Regions from separate parts of the Devosia sp. WQ 349K1 genome, predicted to be linked through region 1. Evidence: riboswitches for the same ligand, from Rfam matches in the RefSeq annotation. Region 1 holds a riboswitch; the other holds the start of a gene.
The links. Region 1 has a riboswitch for cobalamin ahead of JHL21_RS16750 (putative oxygenase MesX). Riboswitches for the same ligand answer to the same signal wherever they lie in the genome.
Positions count from the first base shown of each region.

Region 2: linked by a shared signal. The riboswitch ahead of JHL21_RS14025 (TonB-dependent siderophore receptor) and the one ahead of JHL21_RS16750 (putative oxygenase MesX) in region 1 are both predicted to bind cobalamin.

Region 1 covers NZ_JAENGO010000009.1:72,576-87,405, reverse strand. The annotation lists gene JHL21_RS16790 (LacI family DNA-binding transcriptional regulator) at 1-383, opposite strand, end outside; gene JHL21_RS16785 (alpha-L-rhamnosidase) at 627-2,933, shown strand; gene JHL21_RS16780 (extracellular solute-binding protein) at 3,031-4,272, shown strand; gene JHL21_RS16775 (carbohydrate ABC transporter permease) at 4,329-5,219, shown strand; gene JHL21_RS16770 (carbohydrate ABC transporter permease) at 5,216-6,043, shown strand; gene JHL21_RS16765 (ABC transporter ATP-binding protein) at 6,048-7,124, shown strand; gene JHL21_RS16760 (flavin reductase) at 7,485-7,985, opposite strand; gene JHL21_RS16755 (methionine synthase) at 8,145-9,173, opposite strand; gene JHL21_RS16750 (putative oxygenase MesX) at 9,198-10,184, opposite strand; cobalamin riboswitch at 10,428-10,642, opposite strand; gene JHL21_RS16745 (sigma-54 dependent transcriptional regulator) at 10,770-12,095, opposite strand; gene JHL21_RS16740 (ATP-binding protein) at 12,092-13,927, opposite strand; gene JHL21_RS16735 (dicarboxylate/amino acid:cation symporter) at 14,134-14,830, shown strand, end outside.
Region 2 covers NZ_JAENGO010000007.1:2,957-17,786, forward strand. The annotation lists gene JHL21_RS14025 (TonB-dependent siderophore receptor) at 200-2,113, opposite strand; cobalamin riboswitch at 2,150-2,339, opposite strand; gene JHL21_RS14030 (cold-shock protein) at 2,477-2,692, opposite strand; gene JHL21_RS14035 (Zn-dependent hydrolase) at 3,105-4,331, shown strand; gene JHL21_RS14040 (RidA family protein) at 4,392-4,784, opposite strand; gene JHL21_RS14045 (TetR/AcrR family transcriptional regulator) at 4,920-5,516, shown strand; gene JHL21_RS14050 (carbohydrate kinase family protein) at 5,588-6,499, opposite strand; gene JHL21_RS14055 (ABC transporter permease) at 6,502-7,503, opposite strand; gene JHL21_RS14060 (ABC transporter permease) at 7,500-8,618, opposite strand; gene JHL21_RS14065 (ABC transporter ATP-binding protein) at 8,615-10,222, opposite strand; gene JHL21_RS14070 (BMP family protein) at 10,249-11,304, opposite strand; gene JHL21_RS14075 (GntR family transcriptional regulator) at 11,318-12,067, opposite strand; gene JHL21_RS14080 (phosphoribosylanthranilate isomerase) at 12,223-12,873, shown strand; gene JHL21_RS14085 (efflux RND transporter permease subunit) at 12,935-14,830, opposite strand, start outside.

The sequences.
Region 1 (14,830 bases):
ATAATACCGTCCATCTGACGGTCTACCATCGACTCCACAACCGTCATTTCTAAGGCTTCGTCCGATTGGCTCAGGCCCATCATCACCCGGTATTGAGTGCGCTCTAGCGCATTGTTCATGCCGACCATGATGTCAGCAAAGAATGGATTGCGGAGGTCTGGCAGGACAACGCCCAGCGTATAAGTTTGCCCTCTCATCCCGCGTGCGGCAGCAAGCGGCCTGTACCCCAGCTTTTCCATCGACGCGCGGACTTTGGTGCGCAAGTTTTCTGAGACGCCATAAGCATCCCGAAGGACTTTTGAAACTGCAGCCACGGAGACGCCTGCGTCCGAAGCAACGTCTTTAATGGTCACACGAGCAGACGATGTGTCCTGTTTTGCCATTATCAGTCTGTCCTAACGCATTGGATGCCATGGAATAACTCGCGCGGCTCTAAGCAGCCCGGTGCCGCGTGACATTATCTATAATTGCATATTGCCAAACCTACAATTTCGTAGAACGATGCACGTAGAACATTCTACAAGATCGCTATAGCGACATGTTCTTAGGGAGGAAAAGGCGTGGACCACGCATCGAATTTGCATGCCCAGATTTCTGAGGCCGATCACCATATTTGGACCGCCGAAATGGTCCGGCCTGATTGTGACCAAGGTGTGGGTACAGGTGCGAGTTTCATCGCTAAGACATTTTCGGTTTCGGCAACTGGTGGCACGACGCTGTTGCGCATCAGTGCCTTGGGTCTTTACCGGGCCTTTATCAACGGGCAGCGCGTCGGCCAGGATCTCCTGACGCCAGGCTGGACGGTCTATGACAAGCGCTTGAGCTACCAAACTTACGATGTCACGGAATTGCTTATCCCGGGAGATAACCGGGTCGAGATCTGGTTGGGCGACGGCTGGTACCGCTCGCAGCTCATGTGGGGTGAGTACCCCATTATCAACACTTGGGGCGACAAGATCGCCGCGATCGCGGAGCTATCGCAGGACGGTGCGGTTATTCTCTCCACCGATGCTACGTGGGAAAGCGGTGAGCTGCCTGTCCTTAAGTCCGGAATATACTTTGGTGAGATTTTTGACGCGCGGGTAGCGCCCAAGGTGACCGCAGGGTCAAGCGCCTTGCCGTTCGATCCTGCGATCCTGGTTGCGCATGAGACGACCCCTGTCAGGGAAATGGAGCCCCTAGCAGTTGTCAGATCATGGATCGAGGCAGATGGTGCGACCGTCTACGATTTTGGTCAGAACGCCGGAGGCAACGTCGCGTTCACGGTTTCTGGTGAGGCCGGTGCTCGTATCCGCGTGGATCATGGCGAGGTGCTGGATCAGGACGGCCATTTTTATAACGGCAACTATCGCACTGCCGAAGCCCGTATCGAATATATTCTGGCAGGGTCTGGCGAGGAACATTATCGCCCATACTTCACCTTCCAAGGCTACCGCTATGCTCGCGTAACGATAGAAGGGGCGGCGAAGGTCCTCGACATCGTTTCCGTGCCGATGTCGTCGGTCACTGAGGTTAAGTCGAGCTTCACATCGGCCAATCCAATGGTGGACCGTCTCTTCCTCAACACGATTTGGTCTCAACGCGCGAATTTCATCGAAGTGCCGACAGACTGTCCGCAGCGGGACGAGCGCCTCGGTTGGACCGGTGACGCTCAGGTCTTTGCTGGCACCGCTTGCTATCTTGCAGATGCACAAGGTTTCTTCCGCAAGTGGATACGTGATCTTGTCGCTGATCAGCGCGCTGATGGCGCGATCCCACATGTGTGCCCAGATCCCACGCGTCAAAACGACGAGCATTATCCGGGCTTCTTCGGATCGACCGGGTGGGGCGATGCCATCTACCAAGTTCCGTGGCAGATGTATCTTCACTTCGGGGATACGGAGATTTTGGCTGAAACTCTCCCCGCGATGGTCAAGTGGGTGGATTTTGTTTGGTCAATCAGCGATGGCCCGATTGTCAGCCCACCACGAGAATGGGGCGCTCGGGGATTTAGTTTTGGCGATTGGCTGCAGCCCAAAGGGCCGAGTGCTAAGCCGCTTCCAACAATCGGCGATGACGCCGCCGCAACGATTTACCTCTATATTGCAGCAGCTCAGGTTTCTCAGATTGCTGACCTTGTCGGTGATCGTGCCATCGCTCAGCGGATGCGAAAGATAGCGGACGAGGTGAAGGCCGCTTTTGCGCTTGAGTTCATCACGCCCTCAGGCCGTCTCGCCTACGATGACCAAACATCCTACGCGCTGGCCATCGTTCATGACCTCATCCCAGAGGCGAAATACGAGGCGGCAAAACAGTATTTCCGTAACACCATATTGCGGAGCGAGCGTCGCATTGGAACCGGCTTCATTGGTACGCCGGCACTGCTACCCGCGTTAATCAAGATCGGCGAGTGGGCGCTGGCGCGCGACGTTTTCCTGCAGGAGGATGTGCCCGGCTGGCTTTATCAAGTGAAGATGGGGGCAACCACTATTTGGGAGCGGTGGGATGCTATCCAGCCCGATGGGTCGATCTACAACCCGCAGATGAACTCCTACAATCACTATGCCTATGGGTCCGTTTGCCAGTGGCTGCTGGAAGGCGTGGCCGGCTTCCGTCCAGACGCGCGAGAGCCTGGGTTTAAGACGATCGTTTTCGAGCCGCTCATCCTGCCCGAATTGTCACCTGTTCGCGCTCATCATGACAGTCCGTCTGGGCGCATCGCGGCCCAATGGGAAATCAACGGCACGAGCGTGCGATACGACATCGAAGTTCCTGAGGGGAGCCGGGGACTACTGGTGTTAGCGCACGACTATCACGACGTAATTTTGGACGGGCAGGGGATAGAGGCCAGGGAGGCTCCACTATCGTCAGGTCCGCACACCATCACTTTCACTTACGACCCGCCGTCGCGCGACGTGATTGCGGAGAAGCCAGTGAACGCCAACACGCCATAAGCGTGTCGGATCGAAAAAGGTCCAAAAAGGATCCTTGGGAGGAGGAAACCAAATGAAGACGAAACTTGGTGCCATGTTGGGAGCCAGCACGCTGGGAATGTTCCTGTTGGCGACGGCCGTTCAGGCGCAGCCTACCGGAACGCTCACTTTCCTAGTCGATAACGGTCCCCAGTCTCTGGCGGCTGCCGAAGCTTGGATTGAGGCCTTTACGGCAAAGAACCCCGGCGTAACCATCGATATGGAGGTTCGCCCGGGTGGCAGTGAAGGCGACAACATCGTCAAGACCCGCCTTGCAACGAGCGCTATGGCCGATGTGTTCTTCTACAACTCGGGCTCGCTATTCCAAGCGATTAACCCGACGCAAAACCTGATGCCGTTGACCAATGAGCCGTTCCAGGCTGGAGTTCAGGACAGTTTTAAGTCCGTAGTGTCGGCTGGTGGTGAGGTCTATGGCGCGCCATTCGCTCCCGCTATGGGCGGCGGCATTCTCTACAACAAGCCTATTTACGCTGAACTTGGCCTCGAAATCCCCAAGACTTGGGCTGAGTTCATGGCCAATAATGAGAAGATCAAGGCCGCTGGCAAAACAGCTGTGATCCAGACCTATGGTGATACCTGGTCGAGCCAGCTCTTCGTCCTCGCTGACTTCTTCAACGTCTTGGCCGCCGAGCCGGACTTTGCGGATAACTACACTGCGAACAAGGCGAAGTTTGCAACCAGTCCCGCAGCGACGCGTGGCTTTGAAAAGCTGCAGGAAGTTTACGAAGCTGGCTATCTCAACGCCGATTTTGGTGCCGCCACCTATACTGACGGTGTTCGCATGATCGCCACGGGCGAAGGCGCGCATTACCCAATGCTGACCTTTGCCATCGGTGCTATTGCGGAAACCGTTCCGGAACATATCAACGACGTTGGCTTCTTTGCGCAGCCCGGTGATAGCGCGGACAGCAATGGTCTGACTACCTGGATGCCGGATTCTATCTACATCTCGAAGAACGCCGCAAATCCTGAACTGGCTAAAGCGTTCCTTGCCTTCGTTGTGAGCCCAGAGGGCTGCTCGGTGCGCAATGATGCCATCGGCGCAACCGGCCCATACATGGTTGCTGGCTGTGAACTCCCCGCTGACGTGCCGCCTGCAGTCGCCGACATGTTGCCCTACTACCAAGAAGGTGGCCAGAACGCTCCGGCGCTCGAGTTCCTCTCGCCGGTCAAAGGTCCTGCGCTTGAGCAAATCACGGTTGAAGTGGGTTCGGGCATTCGCAATGCCGCCGATGGTGCCGCGCTCTACGACGAAGACGTCCGTAAGCAGGCGCTCCAGCTCGGCCTCGCTGGCTGGTAATCCATAGGTCTGTTCCGGGGGCGTCGCTCCCGGAACACTCTTCTGCTGAGGGTGGCATGGCTTTCGCTCAACCGTACACGCGCAAGCACAGAAAGCAGGCGGCTTATCCCGCATGGTTCCTGCTGCCTGCTGCTATTATCTATACGATCTTCTTTCTTGCCCCCACTTTTGCGTCGCTCTATTTCAGCCTGACACGTTGGACTTTGTTTGATGCCACCTTCATCGGCCTCGACAATTTCGCCCAGTTTTTTAGAGAGCCTTTTCTCGTTCAGGGGCTGGTCAACACGGTCGTCTATGCCGTCATTACCTCCGGCTTGAAGGTGGTCATCGGCATGCTTCTGGCAGTCCTGCTGACTAGCCAGATCGTGGCCCGTGGCTATCTCCGCTCTGTTGTCTTCTTCCCGGTGTTGGTGTCGACCGTCGGCGTTGGCATCACCTTTACTGTTCTCATGCACCCAACAACGGGCATGATAAATCAGGCCCTGGCCGTGTTTGGCGTTAAAGGCCCAGGTTGGCTTGTCGACCCTAAGCTTGCCCTGTTCTCCGTCGCACTCGTTGATGTCTGGAAAGGCGTGGGTCTTGCCACGGTCATTTTTATCGCAGGTCTCGTTGCCATTCCGCGCGACTACTATGAGGCCGCTCGGATCGATGGCGGCACGAAGCTGCAGAACTTCTTTTACGTGACTTTGCCGCTATCCCGTCCGGCCACAGTGACGGTCATTACCCTGAGCTTTATCAGCGGGTTGAGAACCTTCGACCTCATCTGGGCGATGACCAAAGGTGGTCCGGGCTTTGCCTCCGATACCATCGCCTCAGTCATTTACAAGCAATACCAAGCCGGTTTCTACGGCCTTTCGACGGCGGGCAATGTGGTCCTCTTTATCCTGATCGCCGTTCTGGTCGTGCCGCTCACCATGTTCCTCAATCGTAAGCAGGGACACGAATGAAATCGCGCGCCCCACTCATCGGCGGCATAGCCGCTATTGCTGCCACTTTCGTGGTTTTTGTCATCCCCTTTGTTTTCATCGTTCTGATGGCAATGAAGGATCGCAAACAATCCGCGCTGCGCGACTTCTCTTGGCCCAATGGCTTCCACTTGTTCGACAATGTCATGGAAGTGGTGAAAACGCGCAATTGGATGATGATCACCGCCTTCATCAATTCATCCATCATCACCGTGTTGAGCGTGACGCTCCTGGTCGTTTTCGCGGCTATGGTCGGTTACGTCTTGGCCCGGCGCAAATCGCGTTGGAATGGCCTCGTTGAGTTTCTCATTCTTGCTGGGCTGATGATCCCACCCGCAGTCGTCCCAACGATTTGGTTGCTGCAGGGGCTAAAACTCTTCGGCACTCTACACGGCATGATCCTGATTGAAGTGGCCTACAATCTGCCGTTTTCGATCATGCTCTATCGAGCCTTTGTTTCGACCATCCCGCGCGATCTGGATGAGGCTGCGATCATAGACGGCGCCCGCCCGTTAGACGTGTTCTTCCGGGTGATCCTGCCGCTGCTCTGGCCCGTTACCGTCACCAATATTGTGGTGCAGTCCGTTGGCATCTTCAACGACTTCACCAACCCGCTTTACTACCTGCCGGGCAATGGAAATGCGACGGTGCAGCTGACGCTCTACAATTTCCAAAGCCAGTTCAACACGGCTTTCAACCTGCTCTTCACGAATATTCTGCTGATCACCATTCCACCCCTTCTGGTCTTCTTGTTCTTCAATCGTCAGATCGTTGCCGGGATGACCGCAGGCGCCGTTAAAGGATAACGCCATGTCCAGTTTAAAACTCACACAACTGCGCAAAAGCTATGGTGGTCTTGAAGTTATCAAGGGCGTGGATTTGGACATTGAACATGGTGAGTTCGTCGTCTTCGTAGGGCCGTCCGGCTGCGGGAAATCTACGCTTCTGCGCATGATCGCGGGCCTAGAGGAAATCACCGGCGGCGAACTTGTCATTGGCGATCGTGTCGTCAACGACGTCGAACCACGCGACCGTGGTATCGCCATGGTATTCCAATCCTACGCGCTCTATCCGCACATGACGGTCTACAACAATGTCGGCTTTGGTCTGAAGCTCGCAGGTGTGCCGAAAGATATACGTGACAAGAAGATCCGTGAAACGGCCCGCATTCTGCAAATGGAGCATCTGCTCGATCGTAAGCCCAGCCAGCTATCAGGTGGTCAACGACAGCGCGTCGCCATAGGCCGGGCGATCGTGCGTCAGCCAGAAGTGTTTCTGTTCGATGAGCCTCTCAGCAATCTCGATGCTGCGCTGCGGGTCGACATGCGCATGGAGCTGGCTAAGTTGCACAAAGATCTCGGCGCTACAATGATTTACGTCACCCACGATCAGGTTGAGGCGATGACCTTGGCCGACAAAATCGTCGTTCTTGACGGGGGCGTTGTTCAGCAGGTTGGCTCACCAATCGAGCTATACAAAAAGCCAGCGAACCTCTTTGTAGCTGGCTTCATCGGGTCGCCAAAGATGAACTTCACACCTGTCACGGTTGAAAAAGTTGATGGGGCGAGTGTCACAGTGAGCGGGCAAGACATCGTTCGATTGACCGTTCGTCGCGAGACGGTTGGACTAAAGCCGGGCGACAAGCTCACCCTTGGAATTAGGCCACACGATTTGAAACAGGCGCAGTCGGGTGCGATTGTTGGTCGGATCGGGTTGGTGGAGCGGTTAGGCAATGAGACCGTGGTGAACTTAGAACTTCCCACCGGAAGTACATGGCTTGCCGTTCTAGACGGCGACCGGCCGCTACAGCGCGGCGAAAGCCTTGCTCTCGACGTGGATGCTGAAAGCGTACGGTTTTTCGATGATCAAGGATTGGGGCTCGACTAACCAGTTTACTCCCCAATCACGACCCCGAGGCCTGCTCTGGCTGTTTCCCTTATCAGTTGAAGCGTGATGTCCTATGTCTACCGAGGCGCAGATCGCGTTCACTTTGAAGCAGGTCGAGGACCATCGCCGGGCTGATGCCCTCGGAAAGGAAGTGCTCGCGCTAGTTCGAGTAAGAAAACTCAACCGGAAGCGGCTCGTTGCCAAGCTGAGCTTGGACACCGCCATCCGACCACTACGGCGCGCATATACCCGGAAAAGCGTCTGGCAGATGGCCCGCTATCGGGGGCACGTCTCGTCAAGTAAGACGACATCAACGGGATTTACAGGTCAGCTCCCATGCCCAGACGCCTCCGCCGTCCCTCACCCGTTTAGATATTCCCTGTTGCAATAGAGCAAGGTGCCCGGCCGGTTATTTTCTCGCACGGAAATGACGCGGCCAAATAGGATGCGGTGCGTTGCTTCGTCGACATAGCTTGCCAATTCGCATTCAAAGCTTACCGCCGCATTGGCCAAAATCGGCGCTCCACTCTGCCCACGGTGCCAGTCGCCAGTCGCGAACCTTTCGCTCATTGGCGTGCCGCCACCGAAACGACGCGAGAAATCTTCTTGTCCTGGCGATAGGGTGTTGACGCAAAATTGGCCGGCATTTTCGAACGCCTTGAAGCACGAACTCGCCCGGTTGATGCACACCAGCAGTGTTGCTGGCGTATCGCTGACGCTGCACACGGCCGAAGCGGTGAAGCCGTAGTCTTGTCCTTCAAACAGGGTGGTGACGACGTTCACGGCGGACCCCAGGCGTGCCATGCCGTTGCGGAACGTGGTTTTGTCGACGGTGGTGGAGCGAAGGTCTATCGTGCCCATGGCAGTCTCTTAGTCAAAAAGGGGCCAGCGATCGCCGCGCGGTTTTCGCGCCGCGTCGTGATGTTTGCAGAATTTTTGCGGGTCGATTTGGCAACCAGCGCGAAGATATCTGCGGCAAGGACGTGGCGGCGGCGGGCCGCCACGCGAAGGCTGAGCGCTTTAGGATGTAAGCTCTAAGCGCACGATGGCTGCGCCCGCACTGAGGGCGCTGAGCTTGCCGCGAGCGACGTCGCGCGACAGTGGCGCGAGGCCGCAATTGGTGCAGGGGTAAAGCTTGTCGGCGTCGACAAACTGCAAAGCCTTGCGAAGGGTGTCGGCGACTTGCTCAGGCGTTTCGATTGTGGTGCTTGCCACATCGATTGCGCCCACCATCACATCTTTGCCGCGCAAAAGTTCGATCAAATCCATCGGCACATGCGAGTTCTGGCACTCCAGCGAGACCATATCGATGTTTGACTTCTGCAGCTTTGGGAATACCTGCTCATACTGACGCCACTCTTGGCCCAGCGTCTTTTTCCAATCGGTATTGGCCTTAATGCCATAGCCATAGCAGATGTGAACGGCAGTCTTGCACTTGAGCCCTTTAATGGCGCGTTCGAGCGCGGCGACGCCCCATTCATTGACCTCATCAAAGAAGACATTGAACGCTGGCTCGTCGAACTGGATGATGTCCACGCCAGCCGCTTCCAACTCTCTTGCTTCCTCATTGAGGATTTTCGCAAACTCCCAGGCGAGTTTTTCGCGGCTCTTGTAGTGGGCGTCATAGAGCGTATCGATCATGGTCATCGGGCCGGGCAGGGCCCATTTGATCTTCTGCGTGGTTTGCTGGCGCAAGAATTTGGCGTCTTCCACGAACACAGGCTTGTCGCGGCTGACAGCGCTCACCACCGTGGGGACACTGGCGTCGTAGCGATTGCGTATGCGGACTGTTTCCCGCTTCTCAAAGTCAACGCCCGAAAGGTGTTCGATGAAAGTGGTGACGAAATGCTGGCGGGTCTGTTCGCCATCGCCAACAATGTCGAGGCCCGCAAGCTGCTGCTCGTGCAGCGACAACCGCAGAGCGTCTTGCTTGCCTTCCAAAAGGCCTGCGCCTTCCAGTTTCCAAGGCGACCAAAGGGTTTCTGGCTGCGCCAGCCACGAAGGTTTCGGCAAGCTGCCAGCTGTCGAGGTGGGGAGGAGTTTTGTCATGGGAATGTCTCGATTTTCTGGGGCTTAGCGATGTGCGTTTTCGCGCGCCCATTGGCTGAGGACGTGCTGGAAGGGCTCGATAAGCTGCTCTTTGGCAAACTTTCCTTGGTCAACGCCCAGCCGGCTGCGTTCTTCGCGGTCGTAGACCACTTGGGTCAGCGAATAATCCTGATGGTTCAAACTCGGCTGATAGCGCCGACCAGCGACTGAGTTGGCGTTGTAGATTTCCGGGCGATAGATGCGCTGGAAGGTCTCCATCGTGGCAATCGTGCTGGCCAGTTCGAGGTTGGAGTAATCGTTCGCCAGATCGCCGGTGAAGTAGAAGGCAAACGGCGCTGAACTGTTGGGTGGCATGAAGAAGCGCGGTTTGAGGCCGGTCTTGAGGAAATAGCTGTCGGTGAGCGAAAAGTCGTTTTGACGATATTCAACGCCAAGCACGGGATGCGCATTCCCGGTCTGCTCGTAGATTTTGCTGCTCGATGCGCTGATGCAAATCACGGGTGGTTTGCGGAAGTGCGTCTTGTAGACGTCTGAGTTCAGCAGGCTCTTGAAGAGATCGCCGTGCAGATCGCCAAAGTCGACGGGCACGCTCGTGCCTACGCCGCTCGCCTTATGCGCCGCCAACACCACGCTGAAATCATAGTCGCGCACATAGGACGAGAGGCTGTTGCCGGTCACGCCCGGGATAAGGGCATCGGTGAGCGTGTCGTGGATTTCAGTTTGGAGCATTTCGATCAGCGGAAACGCCGTCTTCGTGCTCTGGTCGGCTATGTTGAGATCGATGGAAATGATCTTGAGCCGGACAGCGTATCGGTCACCGCTCTCATTGTCCCAATGGATTAGGCTGTTGAAGCGGTTGTTGATCATGCTCAGCGCGTTGCGCAGATTTTGCTGGCGCGTTTCCCCGCGTGCCAGATTGGCGAAATTGGTCGTCAGGCGGGTGTTGTCGGCAGGAACATAGTTTTCGTCAAAATCAATGCTGCGAATTGAGAACTCTATGGTTTTGGTCATCGTCTTATCTGCCCCAAACTGTCTGTTGCGCTGGCTTTGCGAAAAGCCGTCCTGGGCCGTTACCGGTGCCGTCTCACGCCCGTGCCCACAGCGGGAACGGAAGCAAAGCTGCGCCACGGATGGCGGCGGTTAATTCTGTTTGGGACAGGTTTGCCCCAAGTGTGGGGGCAAGGCATCGCGAATGCATAGCAAGGCTGGCCGCGCAGCGACCTTTGCTACGGCACACTGGGACACCCCGCCCGTGAACGTTATCTCGCCACAGGCAGGTCTCCTGGCTCGTGGGTCAAAGCCTCCATCCGTCTTCCCAGGGATAACCCCAGTGACACTTTGGATGTCAGCTCGCCACTTACAGTTGCGGGGGCAGCATTGGCTTTCTCGTTGAAACGAGGCACCAACTTCCCTCTTAGCTTCAACGCGTTACAGCGAACGGCTGAAGAACCTAGGCCTGCGTACTATCGATCACATTCAACCGAACGTCAATCCATATAAAGATATCTTTATATCTTTAAGTTTTGATGCTGTGCGAAAGGTTCTTGAGCGAGGGCAGACGTTTCCGTCGTTGGACGGTGACGTCGTGCCGAGGTCTCACGCGTCCGCGCGGGTAATGCCGTGGCGCTTGAGCTTGTCGTAAAAGGTCTTTCGCGGAATACCGAGATCGGCCAAACAGGCAGCCACATCGCCTGCGTGCATCTTGAGGGTTTGGCGCAAAATCTCGGCCTCGGTTCGCGCCAAACGCTCGGGCAGGGGCAGCCGGGCGGCAGTTTCAGGTTGAGCCGGTTGATCTTCTTCTAGACCGAGCACAAACCGTTCAGCGAAATGGCCCAATTCGCGCACATTGCCCGGCCAGTCATGCATCATCAGGAAATCGTAGAGCACGCTATCGACCTCCGGGGCTTCAACCTTGAACCGCTTCGCCGCCCGATTGAGGAAGTGCGTAAAGAGCAGTGGGATGTCGTCTCTGCGTTCACGCAGTGGGGGGATGGAAACGCTCACCACATTAAGGCGATAGAACAGGTCTTCGCGGAACTCGCCGCGTCGCGAGGCCTCTGCCAAATCCACTTTCGACGCCGCAACGACGCGTAAATCCAAGTCGCGGATTTTATTGGTGCCAAGCGGGCTGATCCGGCGCACCTCTAAAACGCGCAGAAACTTCACTTGCGTCGCCAGTGGCATGCTTTCGAGTTCGTCGAGGAACAGCGTGCCGCCAGACGAGTGTTCGAGCCGGCCAATACGTTGCTTGGCAGCGCCGGTAAAAGCGCCGATCTCATGGCCAAAAAGCTCGCTCTCGATGACGCTCTCGGGCAGTGCGCCGCAGTTAATGGGCACGAATTCGTTGACCGATCTGCGGCTCCATTGATGCAGGGCGCTGGCCACGACTTCTTTGCCAGACCCGGTTTCGCCCAAAATCAGCACATCGACATCAGCATTAGCGATTTGCTTGAGCGTCCGACGCAAGCGTTCCATCACCGGCGTTTGCCCCAGCAGAGGCAGGCTATCCTCGGTCTCAATCAACGCTGTCTTGAGGCGACGATTTTCGAGTGTCAGGCGGCGTTTTTCGAGGGCATTTTCGACAGTGAGAATGAGTCTCTGCGGTGGCATGGGCTTGGCGATGAAATCGTAAGCCCCGGCCTGCACCGCGCGCACAGCCATATCGATGTCGCCATGCCCTGTGATGAGGATCACCGGCAGAGCGGCGTCGATAGCGCCAATTTGGGTGAACAGATCAAACCCGCTCATCTTCGGCATGCGAATGTCGCTGACCACCACACCCGCGAACTGGCTGTCGATCTGCTTGAGGGCGTCTTCCGCCGAGCCGAACTGCAAAACGTCAAAGCCAGCCAGCGTCAGGCTTTGCGCTGTTGCCGTGCGAAAATCGGCATCATCATCAATCAGGGCGATGGTTTTGGTCATGGGGTCGGTCTCGGAAAACGGAGCACAAAGCTCGCGCCGGATGCTGTGTTGGGGTCTAGAAGCAGGCTCGCGCCAAAGCTCTGTGCGAGGTCTTGGCTGATCACGAGCCCAAGTCCGAGCCCCTTCGCCTTGCTGGTCGAAAACGGGGTGAATATGCGTTCTGCCATGTCCGGCGAAACCCCAGGTCCGTTGTCCGTCACCCGCAGGTTTACGCTTCCGGGCTCACTCGAAAAGGCGATGAATATGGCTTTGTTCGCTCGCCCCTCAAGAGCCTCTAGGGCGTTCTGGATGAGGTTGACGATGATCTGTTCGACCCCGGTCTCATCTGCAAAAATCGGCACATCTGTCTGCGGCCGCGTGTAGTCGATCCGCACATTCTGATGCCGAATGTTCGCGCCCAATAGGCTCAGCGCCGCGTCCACGGCACTGCGCAGATCCATCATTACCGCGTTCCGTCCACCCTTCCGTGAAAAATCGCGAAGGTGTTCGGTGATCTTGGTAATGCGGTCCGTGAGGCGCGAAATCGCCCCAAAATTCTCCAGCGCTTCGGCATTGGCACTGCGCTGTAGAAAGACCTGCCCATTGTCCGCATAGGCGCGGATGGCACCCAATGGCTGGTTGATTTCATGCGCCACACCGGCCGCAATTTGCCCTAGTGATGCGAGGCGATTGGCTTGGGTAAGCTCATCTCTCAATCGAGCCGCGTTCAACTCGGCTGTGTCGCGTTCGTTGATCACTTCCACCAGAGCGTGGTTGGTCGCGGCCAAATCGGCTGTGCGCGTCTCGACGGCAAGCTCCAATGCGTGGTGCTGATCGGCCATGCGCCGCCCGACCCGGTCCGACCGTTGCAGTAAAGCCAAGGCCAGAGCGGCCAAAGCCGCCCCCGCGGCCAGGACCAGCAAGGCATTGGAGCGCGTGGTGGTGATCGCCGCCGCCCGCTCAGCTTCTACTGGAAAGAGTGCGGAGAGCTGCCAATCCGTTGTCGGGACCGCAATCTGCACCCGGGCAAACTGATGTGGCGTCTCGTGGGGTGGAATGAGGGCCTCAACGACATCCGTGCGCCCTTCATGAGACGCAATGGGCAGGGGCCGCAAAGGCGCAGAGAGATACTGCAAGCTTTGTCGCAATCCCGCGACTTCAGCCGCGCTCTTCGTCTCGGCGGCGTAAAACTGCCAATTCGGCACACTTGAGAGCAGCACGACGTCTCTGGCATCTGTCACGTAAGTGGCAGCATTCCCCGGCGCCCAGAGGGTCTCGAGCAATCTAAAGTCAATTTTGACAACGGCCACGCCCAGCGTGCCATCGGGTCCCTCAATGCGCTCGGACACATAAAGCCCGGGAACACGGCTGGTCGCTCCCATGGCGAAAAGCTGGCCCGTGCCGCCCGACATCGCATCGCGGAAATAGGCGCGATACTGGTAGTTGTTCCCGACAAAGCTCTCGTCAGTGTCGAAATTGCTCGCCGCAATGGTGTCGCCGGCGACATTGATCACATAGATCACACTCGCCCCAGCGCCTTCAGCGAGCGTTCTCAGCTTCTGGTTTAGCCCCGCGACGGCCAATGGCTGACCGTTATTGAGGGTAGCGATGACGTCGGCGTCCCGGGCCACCAGAAAGCGGACCGCGCGCTGTTTATCGAGTTCTGCGAGCAGCGCCGACACCTGCAATTGTGTGGTTGCGTCTCCACGCTCGAGCACCTCGGCGTCCGCTTCCGCCTCACCAACATAGGCGCCGACAGTCAGCGCCACCCCGCCTAGGGCCAGCAGCACAGCGCCCAAAAATGCCCATTGCAAAAGCGGGCCGCGGACTATGCGTTTGAGAGAAAAATCCATGCGCATCCTTGTGCGGATTTTCGCACAAACTGCAATTCACGATGTGTGGATTTACGCACAAACTCGCGTAATGTGGCAGTTCTTTGGAAGTTTTGTGACGGTTTATCAGAGAGATAGGGGTGAAGTCGGTAACTGGCACACTAGTTGCGAAAGGAGTGGGAGCACAACGAGCCGCGCAACTGCGGCCCCCCTACGGGAGTGAGACCATGATGCCCCATTCAATGGCAGACTCTTCTGCCCCAAAGATACCTCTCTACAAGCACCTCTATGTGCAGGTGATCTTCGCAATCGTTGTCGGTATTTTGCTCGGCCACTTCTGGCCGGCCATCGGCACAGAAATGAAGCCTCTCGGCGATGCCTTCATCAAGCTGGTGAAGATGATCATTGCGCCGGTGATCTTCCTCACCGTTGCCACAGGCATTGCTGGCATGAGCGATCTGAGCAAGGTTGGTAAGGTCGTTGGCAAGGCGATGATCTACTTCCTCACCTTCTCTACCCTGGCGCTGATCGTTGGCCTTATCGTTGCCAATTTGGTTCAGCCCGGCGCTGGCCTCAACATCGATCCAGCAACGCTCGATCAGGCTGCAGTGCAGGGCTATGCGGACAAGGCGCATGATAGCACCATCACAGGCTTCCTGATGGGCATCATCCCCGACACCATGGTCAGCGCCTTCGCTGACGGCAACATCCTGCAGGTTCTGTTCGTCGCCATCCTGTTCGGTGTGGCTCTCGCCGCCGTTGGCGAACGTGGCAAGCCGGTGCTGGACCTGTTCCAGACCCTGACTGCACCAATCTTCAAGATCGTTTCGATCCTGATGAAGGCCGCTCCAATCGGTGCCTTCGGCGCTATGGCCTTCACCATCGGTCGCTATGGCATTGGTTCCATTGCCAATCTGGCGCTGC
Region 2 (14,830 bases), on a different contig from region 1:
TTGCTGGTGCCAATTTTCGCGATGATTATGGAGTTTTACGGATGTTACCCTGAAAGGCTAAAGATTCTAGTAACGTCGCAATCGCCAGAATAGCGATATTATACTGTTATTATTTCGCAGTGAGAGCCGTTTGCTGGTGCTTCACACGTTTCGAGATGATGCTCGGTAACACGCATCGCCTGTCACCGAGCTTGATTGATTAGAAGCTGGCCTTAGCGCCGACGTAGAAGGTGCGGCCCGGAGAGTTGAACCCGTAAACGGTTTGATTGGCCGTGTTGAGAATGTTCGTCACGCGGCCATAGACTTCGACGTTCTCATTGACCTTGTAGTTGAGGCCTGCGCTGAGGTCCGTGAAGGCGGGGATTGTGGCGAGTCCGCCGTTTGACCAATCGCTGTCTTTGGCTTCGCCGACAAAGCTTGCACTGGTGTGCAAAGTTAGGGGGATGTCTTCGAGCGTGTATCGCAGGTTGACGACGCCGACGTGGGCCGGACGACGAACTTCGATTTCACCATCAGCTGTTCGGGCGTGCGTATAGGTGTAGCTGGCGGAGGCGACAAAGCCATTGAGGAAATCGAGCGTGCCGGTCAGTTCCAGCCCTTGGCGCGTGCTGATACCGGGAAGATTTATGACGGTCGATGTCCCGGAGGAGCTGGCTGTTTTGATCAGATCTTCTAGTCTTTGATTGAAGTAGGTCGCATCGACAATCAGTTGGCCACCGAAGAGCGACTGCTCAACGCCAATGTCCCACGCAAAGCTCTGCTCTGGACGCAGATTTGGGTTCGGTGTGAACGTGCTGCTGCCGCCGTAGAACTGCTCGTAGAACGAGGGGTTAGAAGAGCCCGTGCCGAGGGAGGCGTGAAGATGCGTTCCAGCCTCGGGGATTTGCCAGGCAGAGCTAAGGCTGTAGCTGGTAAAATCCTCAAATCGATCATTGAGATCGTGGCGTACCGCAGCGGTGACATAGAATTGGTTTGCGAACCTCCCGCGATACTCCCCGGCGAAAGCATGGGTCGAGCGCGTGAACATGTCAGCGTCATAGGAAGACTTGTAGGTCTCTTGGGTCAGGTCGTAGCCGCCAGTGATGGTGTGTTCGGCGCTGAGAAGGTCCGGCGTATAGAAACGATGGCCGAGCTGATAGCTGCCCTTGTAACGGCGCGTTGTCGCGTCGGAGTCGCCCCATGCGCCGCCCTGAAACAGCTGGTCGACCTGATTTGCGCTGAAGCGCGCGGTTTGGAACCAGCTCGCGTCCTCATTCGTCCAGCGGCCGCCGAGCGAGCCGAGAAGCTCGCTCGTTCTGGTTGTGTCGCCACTGTCGTTCAATACGCCAAAGCTAGCCTCATTGTCGCCTTCGGCGAGGGTATTGGCGTAGCGCAGATTGCCGTCGAGGGTGACGGACGGAGAAATGTCAGCGCGGAATTTGAAATTGGCATCAAAATGCTGCGCACCGTCTTTTTCATCGCCGATGCTGGAGATGTTAAAGCCGTCGGTCTGGCGGCTGGTAACACTGCCGGACCACGTGAAATTGTCCTGACCATATTGCAGCAGAGCCGAGCCCATCTTGGTGCCGTCACTGCCAAATTCGGTGCCGAGCGTGGTGCGCACCCCGCTGCGAATGCCGGGTTTGGTGACGATATTGATGACGCCCGAAATGGCATTGCTGCCCCAGAATGCGCCCTGTGGGCCGCGCAGAACTTCAATGCGCTCGACCTCGGCGATTTGCAGGCGGCCAAAGTCGAAATCGCCATCGGATGCCGAATTGGCAATGACGCCGTCGATCATGACGAGGGTGTGGTTGGCTTCACCGCCGCGAATGCGGACTTGAGACAAGGAGCCAACCGAGCCGCTGCTCGATACGGCCAGACCGGGCACTTGGCGCAGCACATCGGCGATGTACGGAGCCTTGCTGATTTCGAGCTGCTTGGCGTCGATGACGGTGAGGGAGCGGCCCATCTGTTCGCGCTGCATGGGCGAGCGGTCGGCCTGAATAATGATGGTGCCGAGCACGGCATGCTGAGCAAGCGCGGGGGTGGCGCTGACAATGCAAGCGCTGGCGACAGTGGCCAGCAGTGCTCGTGACATTGGGGAGATTGGAAACTGACGAAGCGTCGCCATGGCAAGTCCTCTTGCCGATCCGCCCGATCAGCACCCAGTGGATATCAGTTCCATGGCAGGTCTCCTGGCTTGCGGGTCAACCGAGCGCTCGCCTTCCCAGCTTTCGCCAGTGGCATGAGTAGCGCACGTCGCCGCTTACAGTTGCGGGGGCAGCTCCGGACTAAGGTCACGCCTTTACCGGATTCCCTATTATCCCCTCGCGGGGACCGTGGACCGCCTATCAATGCGTTTCCAGGGGAGGGGTGTCAATGTGGGCGAGGAGGAAGTTGCTGCGGCGATCCGCGCGGGCCTTGCAAAGCACTCTGCAGGCATAAAAAAAAGGCCGCCAAAGGCGACCTTTCGTATTCTGATCGTAGCGTCGAATTACGACTGCAGCGACAGGTTGATTGCCGATTCACGACCGTCACGGCCGGTTTCGACTTCGTAGGTGACCTTGTCGTTTTCGTACAGGCCATCAACGCCCGAGCGCTGAACAGCAGAAATGTGTACGAAGTGGTCCTTGCCGCCGTTGTCTGGGGTGATGAAACCAAAACCCTTAGTGGCGTTGAAGAACTTGACGGTACCGGTGATGGAAGCCATTTTTATTTCCTTAAAGCTCGGAGCCGAAGCTAAACGAGCAATACTCCAAAGCGACATGCCTGGGAGCCTAACACGTTTGCAAGGTGCATCAGAAAGCCAAGGACCGGTAGAACCGGCAGAAAGGCAGCCGACTTAGGCTGAAAACGTATGAGCACTTTATGCCTGAATTTCATGGTGACAACAAGGCGAAACAGAAGAAATTCTCACTGGCGCTACTAACGCCCTGTATGAATTCGTTTTTTCCGAGGCTTAAAGCGCCTGTTCTCGGCCTAAAAGCGATCTTGCACCGCTGATGTGTCTTGCGAAATTTCCCCAGCGGAATAGCGCTTTCGATTGGTGAAATGGCCGGAAAAGCGGGACGCTGTGCTAGAGTTAGCGCTTATTGATCCCCGTTTTGAGTGACAAAGCCCAAATGAATTCTTCCCGTGTGGACACGCGAATCCTGATGTCGCGCCTAACCCGTTTGGGTGAGATTGGGCGCGATGAGCGTGGTGTTCTGGCGCGTTTGGCGTGCTCTGACGCGGATCGGCAAGGGCGCGATCTGCTTTTGACGTGGGCGCGCGAGTCGGGTTTTGAGACGCGTTGCGACGCGATCGGCAATATTTTCATTGTCTACAATCCGAGTGGATCGGACGAATCGCCGGTTTTGATCGGGTCGCATATCGATAGCGTGATCAACGCGGGGATGTACGACGGTTGCTACGGCGTTTTGGCCGGGCTGGGTGTGTTGGAGACGATCAAAGCCGAGGGGGTGGCGATCAATCGGCCGCTCGCACTGGTTGCTTTTACCAATGAAGAGGGTGTTCGGTTTACGCCCTCGCTGTTCGGTGCACGGGTTTATACCGGCGTTTTGTCGCTCGAGGCCGCCTATGCAACGGCGGATCGGGATGGCGTTACTGTTGGAGAAGAACTCCAGCGCATCGGTTATGTCGGCACGGATAGTTTCCCAACGCCTGCTGCCTATGTGGAACTGCACATAGAACAGGGGCCAGTGTTGGAGGCTGATAAGCGCGACATTGGCGTTGTTACCGGAGTGAACGGGGCCTTTTCGATCCGTGTAAGTTTTGATGGTGTTGCCAATCACGCCGGGACAACGCCGATGCGGTTGCGACGCGATGCGGGGCAGGGCGCAGCGCGGTTTATGCGCTTTGTTGATGAACTGGCGCGGTCGCATACGCCTGATTTGGTGGCGACGGTGGGGACATTCTCACTCGAGCCGGGCGCCATTAATGTCATTCCCTCGCGCGCGGTGCTGACTGTAGATTGCCGCAGCCCGAAGTCGGAGCTTTTGCGCATGGCGCGTGAGGCGATGGCGGCTGAGTTGGCGGCGATCTCTGAAGAGACTGGGCTGGGCACACACATGGCGGTGTTGGGAACCAGCGCGCCGGTTGATTTTGCACCAGATCTTATCGATTGCGTGGAAGAGACTGCCGTGGATCTAGGCTATTCCCATCTGCGACTGCCCTCGGGGGCGGGGCATGATGCGCAGATGATGGCGGCGGTTTGTCCCGCCACCATGATCTTTGTGCCGAGCCTTGGCGGCATCAGCCACAATCCCCTTGAGCATTCTTCTGAGGAAGAATTGGCGAAGGGGGCTGCGGTGTTGCTCGGGGTCGTTGAGGAATTGGTGACGCGTTAAGGCGTCGCCACCCCTTGGTACGGGCGTAGCATTGGGGCAGTGCCTCTAGGGCGCTCGGCTCTAAGACGGTATGCGGGCGATGACTTTGATTTCAAAGTCAAAACCAGAGAGCCAGTTCACGCCGACCGCTGTCCAGTTTGGATAGGGCGCCTCTGGGAAAAATTCCGCGCGGACGGCCATGATATCACCGACCTGATTTTCTGGGTCGGTGTGGAATGTCGTTACGTCGATGATGTCTTCCAGACCCGCTTCAGCTGCGGCGAGAACCGCCTGAAGATTCTGGTAAGCACGTCGAACTTGATCTGCAAATACAGGCTCTGGCGTGCCATCTTCGCGACCGCCAACTTGGCCGGAGACAAAGAGTAAATCGCCCGAGCGCGTGGCAGCGGAGTAGCGGTGCGCCTCATAAAGGGCGTGACGGTTCGCCGGGAAAACCGGTGTGCTTGTGGGCATAAGAATTCTCGCATGTGTTGATCGTCCGCTATGGGACGGCGCGCCTCGATGTGATATACGGCGCGTATGTGAATAGATACAGATACGCACCGTATGTCAACTGGCATACGCAGTGTATGTGAGTTGGTATTTGAAATGGCCCGCAAAACCCGCGCTGAAATGATGGTAGAGACACGCGCCAAGTTGCTGGCGGCGGGGCGCAAGGCCTTTGCCGACCAAGGCTATGCTGACGCGTCGATGGATACGCTGACGGCTGATGTGGGGCTAACGCGGGGCGCGCTCTATCATAATTTTGGCGACAAACGCGGGTTGTTGGCTGCAGTCGTCAATGCAGTCGACACAGAAATGGCGGCGCGTGCCCACGACACCGTTCGTGCGAGCAATCCTGCCAATCTTTGGGAGCAGTTGGTTGCCGAAGGCATCGCTTATATGGAGCTGGCCACGGACCCGGAAATTCGCCGGATTGTGCTGCTCGACGGGCCTGCGGTTTTGGGCGACCCGTCACAGTGGGAAAGTCAGAGCGCTTGCCTCGTTGGTACGCGTTCGATCTTGGTGACGTTAATGGAAGAAGGCGTGGTCAAACGGATGGATATTGAAGCGGCGGCGCGTTTGATGAACGGCGCAGCTCTCAATGCGGCGCTTTGGGTGGCGGCAAGTTCCGATCCCGATATGACCCTGCCGAAAGCGCGAGACGCCTTCCGGCATCTGATGAGTGGATTTTTAGCGCAGTGATATGTGCCGCCACCGAACCTGCGCCTGACTAAGGGGGAGGGATCGGCGCGGTGTTTGAGGAGCGCTGTAAACTAGGCCGAGAGCTTGGCTTGCACTTGCGCTATGTCCGGCAGGGCGGTGCGGGCCCCGACAGCAGAGACGCTGATCGCGGCGGCGGCACAGGCAAAGCGCAAGGTTTCAGCCAGAGATGCGCCGGCGAGATGAGCCGCGAGGAATGCGCCGTTGAAGCAATCGCCTGCGCCGGTGGCGTCAACCAAGCTGGTTGGGAAGCTGGACTGGGTGAGAGCTTGGTCACGGGATACCGAAATTGCGCCTTCGGCGGCGCGGGTGACGGTGATCAGCTGCGGGCCGAAATCGAGGAGCTTTACGACAGCGTCTGGAGTGAGGGGTTCGGCGGAGGTTGCCAGAAAACCGGGCTCATTCATGAAGACGATGTCGGACAGTGTTAGGAGCGCTTCGAGGCGTCCGCGATTGGGTGCAACAGCGGCTTCAATATCGATAGCGACAAGGCAGCCATTGGCGCGGGCGAGCCGGGAAATCGCGGTGAATTCCACGATGTCATAGGGCATCGCATAGACAACGCGGGCCTGCTGTACGGCTGTGGTGAGGCTGAGCTCATCAAAGGCAATGCCCGGCATGGGCGCGTAGACCAGCGCCTTTTCGCCGTCCGCATTGACGATGATCATTGCGGAGGCGGTTGGGTCGTCTGAGACCGTCATATAGTCGTTGGAGATGCCGAGTTTGGCATTCTCTGCGAGCAGCATAGTGCCGTCAGCATCGGCACCGACACGTCCGAACGCGGCAGTCTTGAGGCCGAGGCGGGTTGCGGCGCAAGCAACGTTTGCCGCTGTGCCGCCACCGAATACGCCGAGCTTGCGACCCAAGAGCTTCTCGTCGGCCAGAGGGACCCGGTCGGCGAGATAGATATGGTCGGCGTTTGGATCGCCGTAAGCGAGCAGATCGATGGCGCGCGGGCTTGCCATGCTTAAGCGGCCTTCAACTGCGTAGCGGCTTGCTTGATCTTCCGGCGGGCGACGCGCTCCTGACGAATGTTGAACCCAACGAGGGCAATCAGGGTCAGGGTTGGCGGGATCATGAAGATGATTTGCGAGGGAACGTCAAACGCGCCGAGGCGTGCAGCGAATACGGTCGATGCGCCGAAGACAAGCGCGGCAACGAGTGTGCCCCAAGGATTGCGAGCGCCGAGGAACACTGCCGCAAGGGCAAGGAAACCACGACCGCCGGTCATGTCTGCCTGGAACAGGTTGAGGTAACCCATCGAGAGGAAGACACCGCCGAGGGAAGCCAGAAGGCCGGAGAGCAAAAGAGCCGAATACTGGATTTTGCGAACCGAAATGCCCGAGGCGAGCGCAGCTTCGCGGTTTTCGCCGACAGCACGCAGGCGCAGCCCAAAGCGTGTGCGGTAGAGCAGGATGGCCAACAACGGCGCGGCGATCAGGGCGATGTAGACGATCATATTGTGGCCGTTGCCACCATCGCCGTTAAAGATCGGATCGAGCCACGGCACGCCTTCAAGGAAAGGCATGGAAATATTGGGCAGCATGAAGGTTGTGAGCTGCGCCGTCGAACCCTTGTCGCCCGTGAGGCTAAAGAGGAGGAAGACGGTCAGGCCAGCGGCCAGAATGTTGACGCCGATGCCTGCAACGATGATGTCGGCACCCAACTCAAGATGGAACACGGCCAATAGGCCGGACACGAGAACGCCAGCGCCAACGCCATACACGAGGCCAAAGAGGGCGTAGAACCAGATCGGCGAGCCGGGGAACCAGATGGCGGCATAACCCGAAGCGATTGCGCCAAAGAAGGCAGCAATCAGCATGATGCCTTCAAGCGCCACATTGGTGGAGCCTGCAAGGTCGGAAATCAGGCCGCCCATGGCAGCCAGAATGATCGGGGCGGCTGCGCGCAGGACGGCGGCGAGCAAGGTGCCGAAGGTGACACCCCATGCGGCGAGTTCGAAAGTCATGCGCTGACCTCGGTGGTAGAAGACTTAGCCTTGCGCTGGAACAGCTTGGCGAAAAGGGCAGGGCCAAAGCGTTCAGCAACGACGAAGATGATGATGAAGGCTTGAATGATCATGACCATTTCACGGGTCACGTCAGTCGAGCGTTCCATGATCTGAGCGCCCACACGTAGATAGGCGTAGAGCAGCGCCACTAGCGGCACCGCCAAGGGATTATTGCGAGCCAGAAGCGCCACAACCATGCCCTCAAAACCAATGCCGGGGGCCAAATCCATCGGCAGGTTTTTAAGAAGGCCGTTGGCCGTGTGGAAACCCGCGAGACCTGCAAAAATGCCGCCGATGCCCATGGAGAGTGCAGTGGCCCAGCGCACCGGCACGCCAGCATATTTAGCAAAGCGCGGGTTTTCGCCGACCAAGTTGATCTCGAAGCCGGTTTTGGTCCGGCGCATGATCAGCCAGACGATGATCGCGGCCGCGATAGCGAGGAAAATAACCGGGGTGACATTGGTGCGGTTGATCAGGATCGGCATCAGGGCTTCTTCCGGGAACGGCCCGGTGGTGATGAAGCCTGCAGTCGGATCGCGCAGCAGATAGGTGATGCAGAAGCGGTAGAATTGGAGCGCGATGACATTGAGCATCAGCGTCGCGACGATTTCATTGGTGCCGAAGCGGGCCTTCAGGGCGCCGGGGATCAGGCCCCAAATAAAGCCCGAAGTCATGGCGGCGAGGCAAGCGGCCGGCAGCACAACCCAGGACGGGCCTTGCAGCGTCATACTGACAGCACCGGCAGCGAGAGCGCCGAAGAACAGCTGGCCGTCTGCGCCCATGGTGAACTGTTTGGCGCGGAAGGGGATCGCAACCGCTAGACCCAGCAGGGTCAGCGTAGTGGCGTCTTCGAGCAGTGAGCCGACGCGGGTGAGGCGCTTGATGGACAGCTCACCATCTTCAAACGAGATTTCTGGCCATGCGCCGGTGAGCAAGATTTTGAACGCTCCGACCGGGTCTTCGCTGGCGAAGGTGGTCATGATGAAACCGCAGAGCAAAGCTGCTGCGATAACGAAAACGAGGCGTCCGACGCGGGAGATCATGGAGCCTTTGGCAGAAGCTGGCGCGCTCATGAAGCTGTACTCTGAAGTTCGGTAGCAAAGGGGGCGCTGAGCTGGGCAGAGGCGTCTGGCTGACGCTTGAGGCCGGTCATGTAGAGCCCGATTTCGCGCTGATCGACGGTGTCGGCGCGGAAGTGTGCGGTAATCTCGCCTTTGAACAGGACCGCGATGCGATCCGAGAGAGCGAGTACTTCTTCAAGGTCGGCGGAGATCAGGAGCACTGCGCAACCACGGTCGCGCGCAGCAATGACTTCGTCGCGAAGGCCCTGGGCCGCGCCGATGTCGACGCCACGGGTGGGCTGGGCGGCGATGAAAAAGCGTGGCTGAGACGAGAGCTCGCGCGCCATAACCACTTTTTGCATATTGCCGCCAGACAGCGCAGCAACCGGGGTTTTGCCCGAGGATGTTTTGACGCCGAATTTCTTTATCAGCTCAACGCCGCGCTGCTTGATATAGCTCGTGTTCAGCCAGCCAAACTTGGAGGTTGGGGCGTGATAATAAGAGGTGGCGGCAAGGTTCTCGTCGATGGACAGCGTTGCAGCGACGCCATCGGTGAGGCGATCTTCAGGGACCGCCGCCATGCCCATTTCGCGCGCCTTACGCACGCCCAGGCCGACAAAGCTGTCGCCGCCGATTTCGGCAGTGCCGGAATGCGGATCGGCGAGACCGGAGAGGACGCGGGCCAAGAAATCCTGACCATTGCCTTCAACGCCAGCGATGCCGAGGATTTCGCCCGGCGCGACGTCTAGGGTGACGTTGGAGAGTTCGATGGTGCCTTGATTGTTGATGTGACCGAGATTGCGGACCACCACGAGTGGGGTCTTGTCGCGGGCATCAACGCGGGGGACGGGGGGGATCGAGAGGGGGCGACCAACCATCATTTCAGCGATAGTTTTATGATCGATATCGACGGTGTCGGCTGCGCCAGTCACCTTGCCATCGCGCAGGACGGTCAGGCGATTGGAGATCGCTTTCACTTCCGCAAGCTTATGGGTGATGATGACGACAGTCACGCCGGACGCCACGAGGCGCTGGATCGCGGCAAACAGCTCATCGCATTCTTGCGGGGTTAGCACTGCCGTGGGTTCATCCATGAGGATGATGCGCGCGCCGCGGTAGAGCGTCTTTAAAATTTCAACGCGCTGCTGGGTCCCGATAGAACAATCGGCAACTTTGGCAGCGGGGTTCACGTCGAGACCATAGGTCGACGCGAGATCGGCGACTGCCTTTTCAGCGGCAGCGCGGTCCAGCAGTCCATTGGACTGGCGCGGTTCTTGGCCCAGCACGATATTTTCTGCAATGGTCAGTGAAGGCACCAGATTAAGGTGCTGCGCCACCATGCCAACGCCAGCGGCAATTGCCTGGCTTGGGTGGGTGAAACGCGCGGGCTGGCCGTTGATCAGAATCTGACCGGAGGTTGGGGTTTCAAGGCCATAGATCATTTTCATGATCGTGGACTTGCCAGCGCCATTCTCGCCGCAGATCGCGTGGATTTCTCCAGCACGAATGGTCAGCGAGACATGTTCATTGGCGAGCGTGCCATTGGGATAGCGCTTGGTGACGTCGCGCAACTCAATAGCAGGGGCGCCCTCGGAAATCGAAGGGGCGATGTGCATCTAAAAATCTCCGAGGGCAGATAGGCTTAGAGAGTTGTTGGAACGTCGATAGAGCCGTCGATGATCTTGGCTTCTATGACCTTGATCTCTTCCATCACGTCAGCTGGAACGACAGCATCGGTGTACTTGTTGACGGCGATAGCGATCGCGCCTTCCTTCAGGCCAAGCGATTCAGCCGAGCCGAGCTTGAGTTCGCCCTTCTGGAGCTGCTCGAAAGCGTAGACGACAGAATTGTCGACCTGCTTGAGGACCGAGGTGAAGATGCGTTCTGCGGTTTCCGGACGGGATTCTTCGAAGAGAAGAGCCTGATCGGAATCGACGCCGATGACATAGCGGCCAGCTTCAACAGCGGCTTCAATGGTGCCCTGACCCGAAGCGCCTGCGACCTGGAACACAATGCTTGCGCCCTGATCGTACATGGCCTTGCCGATTTCCTTGCCAACGGCAGGATCAGCGAAGGAGTTCGAGTACTGCTTGAGGACTTCGATTTCCGGGATGATCGACTTTGCGCCAGCTTCGTAGCCAACGAGGAAGTCATCGATAACCGGGATCGGCATTGCGCCGACAACACCGAGCTTGGAGCCTTCGGCAATGTCTTCAACGCCAGCCGTGGTGAGACGAGCCGACAGAGCGCCAGCAACGAATGCGCCTTCGTTCTGACGGAAGAGGATGGAGTAGACGTTTTCACAGCCGCAAACGGCGTAGTCCACGGTGCCGTCAAAGACGACGAAGCGGATTTCTGGGAATTCTACCGCGATCTTTTCGATCAGCGGGACCATGGTGAAGGTGCCTGCAACGATGGTGTCGTAGTCGCCGCTTTCAGCGATATCGAACAGCGCTGCTTCCCAACGGGTTGGGTCGTAACCGCCTTCGACGGTCTTGGTTTCGATGCCCATTTCAGCATTGATGCGCTGAATGCCGCGTTCCGCGGAGTCGAAGAACGACTTGTCGCCGAGAGTGCCGTTGATGAAGTAAACGACACTTTCCGGGGCGCGCTGCAGATCTTCCGCCATCGCGCCACCCGCAGTCGCCAGCGTCAGTGCGCTAACAGCAAGACCTGCGGCCTTCAAAACCTTCAACATGAGCTCTCCTAAGCTACTTCGTGAGTTGGCTGAACTGGTTAATCCTGGTCGTGTAGCGATACGTCGATACGTAACGCATCACGCAGTATTCGATGGGCTGGCGGCGATCGGACAAGGTGACCCGCTCACACAGCAGCAGGGGCGAGCCCTGCTCAACATTAAGATGGGACGCGTCTTCAGGCCCTGCGGCAATTGCGCCGAGGCTCTCAAGTGCTTCTGCCAGCGAGATATTAAATCGAGCGCGGAGCAGCTTATAAAGGGAACCAACCTCAGCAAGCTCGCTTAGCGTGAAAGAGCTGTTTTGGGGTAGGTTCAGATAGGCTTCCTGCAAACCAACGGGCCGGTCGTCGACCGTGCGAATGCGGACGACTTTGGTGATGAGGCGCTTGGGCTCAATCTCAAGTACGCCAGCGATAGCGATGCTGGCGGGAATTTGTTCGACAGAAAGAACGGTTTGACCGGCGGTTTCGCCACGCTTGCTGGTATCGACAGAGAAGCCATCTATGAACCGCGACATCTGCTGAACGGCTGGTGGGGAGACAAAGGTCCCGCGCCCGTGATCGCCGTAGACGACGCCGATCGTCTCAAGAAGTTTTAGTGATTTACGGACGGTGTCGCGACTGACTTGGTAGCGCAGGGCGAGATCGCGCTCGGCGGGCAGCGGCCCATCGGCGGCAAATTCACCTGTTTCGATCGCCGCGCGCAATTGTTCTGCGAGGCGGCGGTAGAGCGGTCCATCTGTGTTCAGTGCAGAAGAGGTCATGAGAGATCCCTGTCGGACGGGGGCGTGCTAAGTGGCACGTACCAATAAGTCAACTTCACGGATTAGTGATTAAATATCAGGCAGGGCTGCGCAAAATTTGACTTCAGTGGTACGTACCAATAGAAGCCGGGGTGATATTTTAGGGAGTCTTATGTATGGCTGAACTGCCAAGCTTTATTGCGTTTACGGGTTTGGATAACCCCGCGCAGATCGGTGATTTGCGGGCGCTTTCAGCGCGTTACCCGATTGAATGGGGCGTCTTGGTGGATGATGCGCAGACAGAAAAGCCGCTGTTTCCAGATGCAGAAAAACGCAAAGCTTTTGTGACAGCGGGTGGGCTGCGCTTGGCAGCCCATGTGTGCGGAGAACAGGCACGCCGCATTGCCAACGAGCCAGACAGCGTGGACGTAGAACTATTTGGTTATTCCCGCGTCCAAGTTAATCACAGCTTTACCGGGAGTTCGGCCGCCCACATCGAGAACACCGTCTATTTCGGGCGGAAGATCGGGGTTCGCTCAATGCTGCAGTTCAGCAAAGAGACGCCTAGCGATTCTCGCCTCGATTGGTTGTTCGATGTGTCCTTTGGCACAGGCGTAGCGCCAACCGCGTGGCCGACGTTGGCGAAGAATGGTCCCTTCGTGGGCTTCTCGGGCGGGATCGGGCCAGACACGGTAACGGATGTGCTGAAGGCGATCGATGCGCCGCAGGGCGTTCAGTACTGGATCGACATGGAGTCGCGCATCCGCACAGACGGCTACCTCGACCTGAACAAGTGCGAGGCCGTGTGCCGGGCCGTTTACGGTTGATTGCAGGCTAAAAAGCAGATGCGAAAAGGGGCGGTATAGACCGCCCCTTTTTTATTGCCAGTTACGGGTGTGGTGCTGGCGCGACGGCCAGCTTGGGCTCCGGCGTTTCCTCTGGATGGATCCGGAACCATGCCACGTAGAGCGCAGGCAGGAACACCAGCGTGAGGATCGTGCCCACCAAAATTCCGCCGATCATGGCATAGGCCATCGGCTCCCAGAACACTTCCGTCGCAATGGGAATAAGACCCAAGCTGGCGGCGAGCGCAGTGAGGATGATCGGGCGCACACGGTGTTCCGTGGCATCGACGACGGCGTTCCACGCATGCATCCCCTCGGAGCGCAGATGCTCGATCTGCACAATGAGGATCACCGAATTTCGGATGAGGATGCCGACGAGGGCCAAGACGCCGAGAATGGCGACAAAGCCCAGGGGTTTGCCGAAGGGCAGGAGCGCCGCGACGACGCCAATGACCGCGAGCGGGGCCACAGCGAAGACGAGGATGAGGCGCGAGAAGCTCTGTAGCTGGATCATGAGCACTGTGGCCATGATGAAGAGCATGAGCGGGACGACGGCAACGATCGGCGTGATCGATTGCTCGCTGCTTTCCACTTCGCCGCCGGCGACAACGGAGTAGCCCGCGGGAAGCGATTGAGCGAAGTCAGCGACCAATGGGGCCAATGCGCTGGCAACGCTGGCGGGCTGGATTGTGCCGACAACATCAGCATTGAGCGTGATGGTTGGCGCACGGTCGCGTCGATTGATGACCGGTTGCTCCTGCTCATAGCGCAGGGTCGCGATCGAGGAGAGGGGGATGGAGCGACCATCGCCCGTTGCCAACTGCATGTCTTGCAGGGGTTCTATAGACCCACGATCACTGGCTTCGGACCGTCCGGTGACAGTGACGAGGTAGATATTGTCTCTAATCTGCGTAATCGGCTGACCAGAGGTGACGCCATTGAGGGCCGTAGAGATGTCGCTGTTGGAAATGCCCAGCTGACGGGCTTTGTCCTCAAGCACATCGACCTGCACAACTTGCATGCTTTCCATCCAATCATAGCGAACCGGACCGAGGTCTGGGTTCTGGCTAATGACGGAGGCGAGACGCTGCGCTTGGGTGCGGAGGGTTTGGACGTCCGGGCCGCTCACACGATACTGGATCGGGCGGGTGACAGGAGGGCCGAGCGCGAGACGACGCACATAGGTATCAGTGCCGGGGAAGGTCTGCTGCAGATAGGCTTCGATATCCGCCTTCACCCCATCACGGACCTTAAGGCCCTTTGTGACAATGACGGTCTGGGCAATGTTTGGCATGGCCACCGGCACATCAAGGGTCAGAACGAAGCGCGGCGCGCCTTCGCCAATGTGGCTCGAGTAGTGATCGATGTTCGGGTTTTGAGCGAGAAGGTCGGATTCGAACTTGGTGACCTGTCGTTCAGTTTCGGCAATCGAGGCGTTTTGCGGCAAGGTCCATTCCACGATCAGCTCTGGTCGGTCCGAGGATGGGAAGAACTGCTGCGGAATTAGGGTCATGCCAAAGAGGGAGGCGCCAAAGAGCGCAATGGTGACGACAATAGTAAGCCAGCGATGGCGCATCGCCCCTTGAATGACGGCCGAGAAGGCGCGCATGGCGCGGCTCTTTTTGCCAGCCTTATGCTTCATCTGCTTTGGCAGAATGGAAACGCCAATGAGCGGGGTGAAGAGCACGGCCACCACCCATGAAACCAAGAGGGCTATCGCCAACACCACGAAGAGCGTGAAAGTGAATTCGCCAGCCTGGGATGAGTTTAGGCCGATAGGGACGAAGCCCGCCACAGTGACGATAGTGCCGGTGAGCATGGGGAAGGCGGTGGAGGTGTAAACGGCCACGGCAGCCTTTTTGAGAGTGTCTCCTGCCTCGAGGCGCGACACCATCATTTCCACGGCGATCATGGCATCGTCGACCAGAAGCCCGAGCGA